3 regions of the Faecalibacterium sp. AF28-13AC genome follow, and region 1 is predicted to be linked to each of the others. Evidence: predicted binding sites of a transcription regulator. Region 1 holds the regulator's gene; each other region holds the start of a gene.
What was found. The regulator Rex, encoded in region 1, represses fermentation and respiration genes when NADH is low (regulators of the CRP and FNR family bind a similar motif). The targets are predictions, from matches to a motif close to ATTGTTAANNNNTTAACAAT.
Positions count from the first base shown of each region.

Region 2: DWY95_RS01420 (phosphoglycerate kinase) is a predicted target of Rex. The motif match lies at 1,076-1,095, and genes of this name have one in related genera.
Region 3: gap (type I glyceraldehyde-3-phosphate dehydrogenase) is a predicted target of Rex. The motif match lies at 1,142-1,161, and genes of this name have one in related genera.

Region 1 covers NZ_QUFG01000006.1:32,595-34,859, forward strand. Annotated here, with positions in the region: gene DWY95_RS09715 (thymidine kinase) at 180-785, opposite strand; gene DWY95_RS09720 (redox-sensing transcriptional repressor Rex) at 986-1,627, opposite strand; gene DWY95_RS09725 (ATP-dependent Clp protease proteolytic subunit) at 1,874-2,265, shown strand, end outside.
Region 2 covers NZ_QUFG01000001.1:289,468-291,732, forward strand. Annotated here, with positions in the region: gene DWY95_RS01410 (SPFH domain-containing protein) at 1-758, shown strand, start outside; gene DWY95_RS01415 (PTS ascorbate transporter subunit IIC) at 758-961, shown strand; gene DWY95_RS01420 (phosphoglycerate kinase) at 1,213-2,265, shown strand, end outside.
Region 3 covers NZ_QUFG01000003.1:282,711-284,975, forward strand. Annotated here, with positions in the region: gene gap (type I glyceraldehyde-3-phosphate dehydrogenase) at 19-1,050, opposite strand; gene DWY95_RS05810 (hypothetical protein) at 1,248-2,033, opposite strand; gene DWY95_RS05815 (citrate synthase) at 2,033-2,265, opposite strand, start outside.

The DNA of each region.
Region 1 (2,265 bases):
CAATAAACGCGCGAAGTTGGATACAACTGATATATCACCCTGTCGGAAACGGTCTGTTCCGGACAGAAAAAAGCGCTGCCCCGCCGGGCAGCGCTGAAAAAATTTTTTCTGGTTTTTGGGGGAACACGGCTGCAAAATGAACGCAGTGCAATGCTTCTTCCGGGAAACGCTCCGCTTTTTTATTTCGCGGCCCGGCGGGCGTAGAAGGCGCGGCGCTCGCGGAAGTAGCATTGGGGGCACATGCTGACGTACTGCACGTCGTTTTCCAGGTCGATGGCGACCTGTTCGCCCTCAAAGACGAACACACCGTTGACTTTGCGGCAGTTGCAGGTGGCCTTGCGGCCGCAGGTGCAGATGGTCTTCATCTCCTCGATGGTGTGAGCCAGCTCCAGCAGGCGGGTGGAGCCGGGGAACCCCTTGAGCGAAAAGTCCGACCGCAGACCGTAGCAGATGACCGGGATATTCAGGTCTACCGTGACCATGAACAGCTGCTCGGCCTGTGCCGGGGTGAAGAACTGGCTCTCGTCGCAGAGGACGCAGGCCAGCTTCTGGGTCTGGCTGGCGGCGCGGACGGCCTCAAAGACGTCCGCCTCCGGCGGGATGAGCAGGTCGGCCTTGCGCCGCACCCCCAGGCGGCTGACCAGTTCGCCGCCGCCCTTGGTGTCCACCTGCGGCTTCAGGATGAGCACCTGCATCCCCTGCTCCTCGTAGTTGTGCGCCACCTGCATCAGGGCCGTGCTCTTGCCGCTGTTCATTGCGCCGTAACGGAAATATAGCTTTGCCATGAAGGTCACCTCATAAAAAGCAACCCTCTCAGCCATCGCTGCGCGATGCCAGCTCTCCCAAAGGGAGAGCCATTGGCAAGCCGGTCAACTTTCTACGGAATGAGCAAAGCCCAAACGATGGGAAGCGAGCGGGCTTCGCTGTGATGGGAGGGTTGCTTTATCATATTATACTATATAGTAACAACGATGAAACCGGAACATCAGTCCTGATTGCGCAGGCGGTAGCCCAGGCTCATCAGGCTGTCGCCCAGGTGGACGTTCTCGACCACGACTTCCGGATACGGGACGGACAGGTCGTAGTGGGAGAAGTTCCAGAAGCCTTTGATGCCCAGGCTGACCAGACGGCCGCTCAGCTCTTCGGCACCGCTGCGGGGCACACAGAGAACCGCCACTTCGGGCTTGTGCTCGGCGCAGAAGCTCTCCAGCTGGTCGATGTGGAGGATCTGGATGCCGTTGATCTCCCTGCCCACTTCGTCCGGCGAGTTGTCGAAGGCGGCAATGAGCTTATAGCCGTTGGTATCGGTGGTGATGAACCGGCTGACGGCCTTGCCCAGACGGCCGCAGCCGATGAGGATGGTGGGCAGGCGGTCGCCGTTGCCGAACAGCAGATTCTCCAGGATGGAGAGCAGGTTTTCGACCGAGTAGCCGATGCCCTGACGGCCGTTCACATCGCCGATGCAGTTGAAGTCCTGCCGGACCTGAGAGGCCGTGGTGCCCATCTGGGCGGCCAGTTCGCGGGAAGAGATGCTGGTGATGCCGTCGTTCTTCAAGGTCCGCAGAAAGCGGTAGTACTTGGGCAGGCGTTTGATCACCGGCAGAGATGCTTTACCAGGGGTGTTCATAGGTGGTTCTCCTTTCATCCATTCGATGCCGGTCCTCTGCGCCCACCGTGGCGCTCCGGCAGATTCAAAGAGTTTTGCACAATAATGATACATCTTTGTCAATCTTATTCATTATCTAAAGTATACAGCGGATGTGGAGAATGTCAAATAAAATGGAGCAATTTTTTCAAAAGTTAAGAAATCTTAGCCGCCGCATAATCATTTGACCCGCTGGGAACCCTGAAAAAAACAGAGCAGGAGGGGCTTATGGCAGAGCAGAACGAAAAAAACACCCCGGTGGAAGAGCAGCGGCTGGAAAAAGAACAGATCGAGGATCTGGGCAGCGTCTACCGCACCAAAGGCCCCCACGCCATCCACTGCCTGACCGTGGTGGGGCAGATCGAGGGCCATGTGGAAGCGCCCCAGGGGCAGAAGACCACCAAGTACGAGCATGTCATCCCGCAGCTAGTGGCCGTGCAGGAGGACCCGGCGGTGGAGGGCCTGCTGGTCATCCTGAACACCGTGGGCGGCGATGTAGAGGCCGGGCTGGCGCTGGCGGAGCTGATCGCCAGCATCTCCAAGCCCAGCGCCGCCGTGGTGCTGGGCGGCGGACACTCCATCGGCATCCCGCTGGCCGTCAGCGCCCGGCGGAGCTTCAT
Region 2 (2,265 bases), on a different contig from region 1:
ACTACATCGGCACCCTGAAAGGGGAGGGCTTCTATTGGGTGAATCCCTTCTGCACCTCCGTCAACCCCGCCGCGGGCACAGTGCTGAGCCAGAGCGGCGACGTCCAGAAGATGCCTGTCGTGCAGGCGAGCCGGGAGCAGGATGGCAAAAAGATCTCCCTCAAGATCATGACCCTGAACAACTCCCGCCAGAAGATCAACGACTGCCTGGGCAACCCGGTCGAGATCGGCATTGCCGTCATCTGGCGCGTGACCGATACCGCGAAAGCCGTCTTCAATGTGGACAACTACAAAGAGTACCTGTCCCTTCAGTGCGACAGCGCCCTGCGCAACGTCGTGCGGGTCTACCCCTACGATGTGGCCCCCAATGTGGACACCACCGGTGACGGCATCGCCGACGAAGGCAGCCTGCGCGGTTCGTCCGAGGTCGTGGCCAAGCGCATCCAGGACGAGATCCAGAAAAATGTGACCGAGGCCGGCATCGAGATCATCGAAGCTCGCATCACCTATCTGGCCTATGCGCCGGAGATCGCAGCCGTCATGCTGCAGCGCCAGCAGGCCAGCGCCATCATCGACGCCCGTAAGATGATCGTGGACGGTGCCGTCGGCATGGTGGAAATGGCACTGGAACGCCTGAATGAAAACAAGGTGGTAGAGCTCGACGATGAGCGCAAGGCAGCAATGGTCTCCAACCTGCTGGTCGTGCTCTGCGGCAACCGTGACGCTCAGCCCATTGTGAACAGCGGCAGCCTCTACTGATGGCAGCAGAACCCAAAAAACAGATCCCGCTCCGCCTGAACGCAAAGCTCTACGAAGCCCTTGCCGCGTGGGCTGAAGATGATTTCCGCTCGGTGAACGGGCAGATCGAGTATCTGCTCACCGAGTGTGTGCGTCAACGGAAGAAGAATGGCAAGTATGTCTCAGATGAGATCGACCTGCCGCCGGAACTGGATCTCAAATAAGAGAAGGGAACCTTTGGAAAAAATGCTTTTCAGAGGTTCCTTTTTTCATGAAAAAGGGGAGTTGCTTCACCTTTCAGTCAAAATAGACACATTTCCACCGGGATACGGGGAAAGTTTGTTAATAAATTATCTATCTTCTGTCCTTGCAAACCACACAGTTTTTGTTTATAATAGAAGTGTACGGGGAGGCAAGCCCCGATAACGAGTGAAATTCGATTCCGATGAAAAGAATTTGAGAGGAGTTTATTACCATGGGTTTAGGTAAGAAGACGATCGACGACGAGAATTACTGCGGCAAGAAGGTTCTGGTCCGCTGCGACTTCAACGTCCCGATGAAGGACGGCGTCATCACCAACGAGAACCGCATCAACGCAGCTCTGCCCACCATCCAGAAGCTGCTCAATGATGGCGCAAAGGTCATCCTGTGCAGCCACCTGGGCAAGCCCAAGAACGGCCCTGAGGCAAAATTCAGCCTGGCTCCCGTTGCAGCTGCCCTGAGCGCAAAGCTGGGCAAGACCGTTGTGTTCGCAGATGACGACAACGTCGTGGGCGAGAACGCAAAGGCTGCTGTGGCTGCCATGAACAACAGCGACGTTGTCCTGCTCCAGAACACCCGTTTCCGCAAGGAAGAGACCAAGAATATGCCGGAGTTCTCCGAGGAGCTGGCTTCTCTGGCGGACGCATATGTGGACGACGCTTTCGGCAGCTGCCATCGTGCACACTGCTCCACCGCCGGTGTCACCGACTACGTCAAGGATACCGCTGTCGGTTACCTGATGGAGAAGGAGATCAAGTACCTGGGCAATGCTGTCAACGACCCGGAGCGTCCCTTCACCGCCATCCTGGGCGGCGCAAAGGTCGCCGATAAGCTGAACGTCATCTCCAACCTGCTGGAGAAGGTCGATACCCTGATCATCGGCGGCGGCATGGCTTACACCTTCATCAAGGCACAGGGCTACGAAGTCGGCAAGAGCCTGTGCGATGACTCCAAGCTGGACTACTGCAAGGAGATGATGGCAAAGGCTCAGGAGAAGGGCGTCAAGCTGCTCCTGCCCGTCGATGCCGTCTGCATCAAGGACTTCCCCGATCCCATCGACGCACCCGTCGAGACCACCGTTGTGCCCGTGACCGCAATGCCTGCCGATATGGAAGGCTGCGACATCGGCCCGGAGAGCACCAAGCTGTTTGCTGAGGCCGTCAAGGCTTCCAAGACCGTTGTCTGGAACGGCCCCATGGGCGTCTTCGAGAACCCGACTCTGGCAGCAGGCACCCTGGCTGTGGCACAGGCGATGGCTGAGAGCGGC
Region 3 (2,265 bases), on a different contig from region 1:
TTTAACGCAGCTGCGTGATTAGCAGTTCTCAGCGAAGTACTTAATGGTACGGACCATCTGAGAGGTGTAGGAGTTCTCGTTGTCGTACCAGGACACGACCTGAACCTGATAGGTGTCGTCGTCGATCTTAGCGACCATGGTCTGGGTAGCGTCGAACAGAGAGCCGTAACGCATGCCGATGACGTCAGAAGAGACGATCTGATCCTCGTTGTAGCCGAAGGACTCAGAAGAAGCAGCCTTCATTGCAGCGTTGATGGACTCCTTGGTGACGTCCTTGCCCTTGACGACAGCAACCAGGATGGTGGTAGAGCCGGTGGGAACAGGCACACGCTGAGCAGAGCCGATCAGCTTGCCGTTCAGCTCAGGGATGACCAGGCCGATGGCCTTGGCAGCACCGGTGCTGTTGGGGACGATGTTCTGTGCGCCAGCACGTGCACGGCGCAGGTCGCCCTTGCGCTGAGGACCATCCAGGATCATCTGGTCGCCGGTGTAAGCATGAACAGTGGTCATGATGCCGGAAACGATGGGATAGGTCTTGTTCAGGGTGTCGGCCATGGGAGCCAGGCAGTTGGTGGTGCAGGAAGCAGCGGAGATGACCTGATCCTCAGCGGACAGGGTCTTCTCGTTGACGGAGAAGACGATGGTCTTCAGGTCGTTGCCTGCGGGAGCAGAGATGACGACCTTCTTTGCGCCAGCCTGGATGTGAGCCATGCTCTTCTCCTTGCTGGTGTAGAAGCCGGTGCACTCCAGAACGACATCAACGTTCAGCTCGCCCCAGGGAGCATCCTTTGCGTCCTTAACGGCATAGATCTTGATCTCCTTGCCGTCGACGATGATGGAATCCTCGGTAGCCTCGACAGTGTGCTTGCCTTCGCCGATCTTGCCGCAGAAGGAACCCTGAGCAGTGTCGTACTTCAGCAGGTGAGCCAGCATCTTGGGGCTGGTCAGGTCGTTGATTGCGACGACCTCGTAACCCTCAGCATCAAACATCTGACGGAAAGCCAGACGGCCAATACGACCAAAACCATTGATAGCAACTCTAACAGCCATGTTAATAATACCTCCTAAATGTTCTTACCCTTTTCATCGGATAATCTCACGGTATCTTTATTGTAGTCCAAAACGCGAAAAGTTTCAAGTGTCTGCTAAAAAATTAACAACTCGTTTGTTCACTTTTTGGCTTTTGTATGATTTTTGTCCCTTATCTGGGCCGGTTTTCAGCAATTCAGCCAACAGAGTGCTGGCCTTTACTTCTTTCTGGCCGCAGGCCCTGCGGTGCGCACGGTGCAGAACACGCCCAGCGTCCCAAGGCAGGCCATGCCCAGACCAAAAAGGATGGAGGGCAGCGCCGTGAGGACGAACTGTGAGGGCATCGCCAGCGTCAGGGTCTGGGGCAGCTCCCAGCAGAAGCCGAGGACAAAGGCTGCCAGACCGGAGGCGCACAGGGCTTTTCCATCCGACGTTTCGGGCAGCCAGAGCGCCCGCACCAGACTGGACAGAAAGACGAGCATCCCCAGCAGCACCCAGACCTGCGCCGTGGGTGAAACGCGGTGCCAGCTGGAGCTGTTCTCCATAAAGCGGCTCAGAACGCACCCGTAGAACACCAGTGTGCCCCAGATGCCGGAGGCCATGCTCTTTGTGGGCGGCTGCCAGTCCTTCCGCAGCCAGCTCTTCGCCAGCCGGGCCAGCCACTGGCCACACAGAATTTCCAGTATCGCGCGAACAAACGAGCCTGCGCCAGTCATTCCAACGGCGAAGCGCAAAAATCCTGCGGCAGTAAAGAATGCCCCTGCCATCGCCGTGACGATGCCAGACGGTTTGCAATGGTTTTGCAAGTTTTTCGGCTCACGGGCCAGCTTCCGGCCCGCAAACAGGCTCACCAGCACCGCGATGCCCAGCGCAGCATACCGCAGCCAGACCGAACCGGCGATGCACAGGCCGCTTTCCAGGTCGGTCCAGAAGCCCAGATCCAGGCCCCGGCCAAGGGCCAGTGCCGTTCCTACAACAAAAACAAGTGTGAGTAATGGATTCATCAGCGTTCCTCGATCGGTTTATATTTCTGGCGCACGCCCAGATACTTGTAGGCGGGCCGGATGATACGGTTGGCGAAGATGACCTCCTCCACGCGGTGGGCGCACCAGCCCGGCACACGGGCAATGGCGAACAGCGGGGTGTAGATGTCCTCGGAGATGCCCAGCATGTTGTAGATCAGCCCGCTGAACAGGTCCACGTTGGCGCAGACGGGCTTCGTGCTGCCCTTTTCCT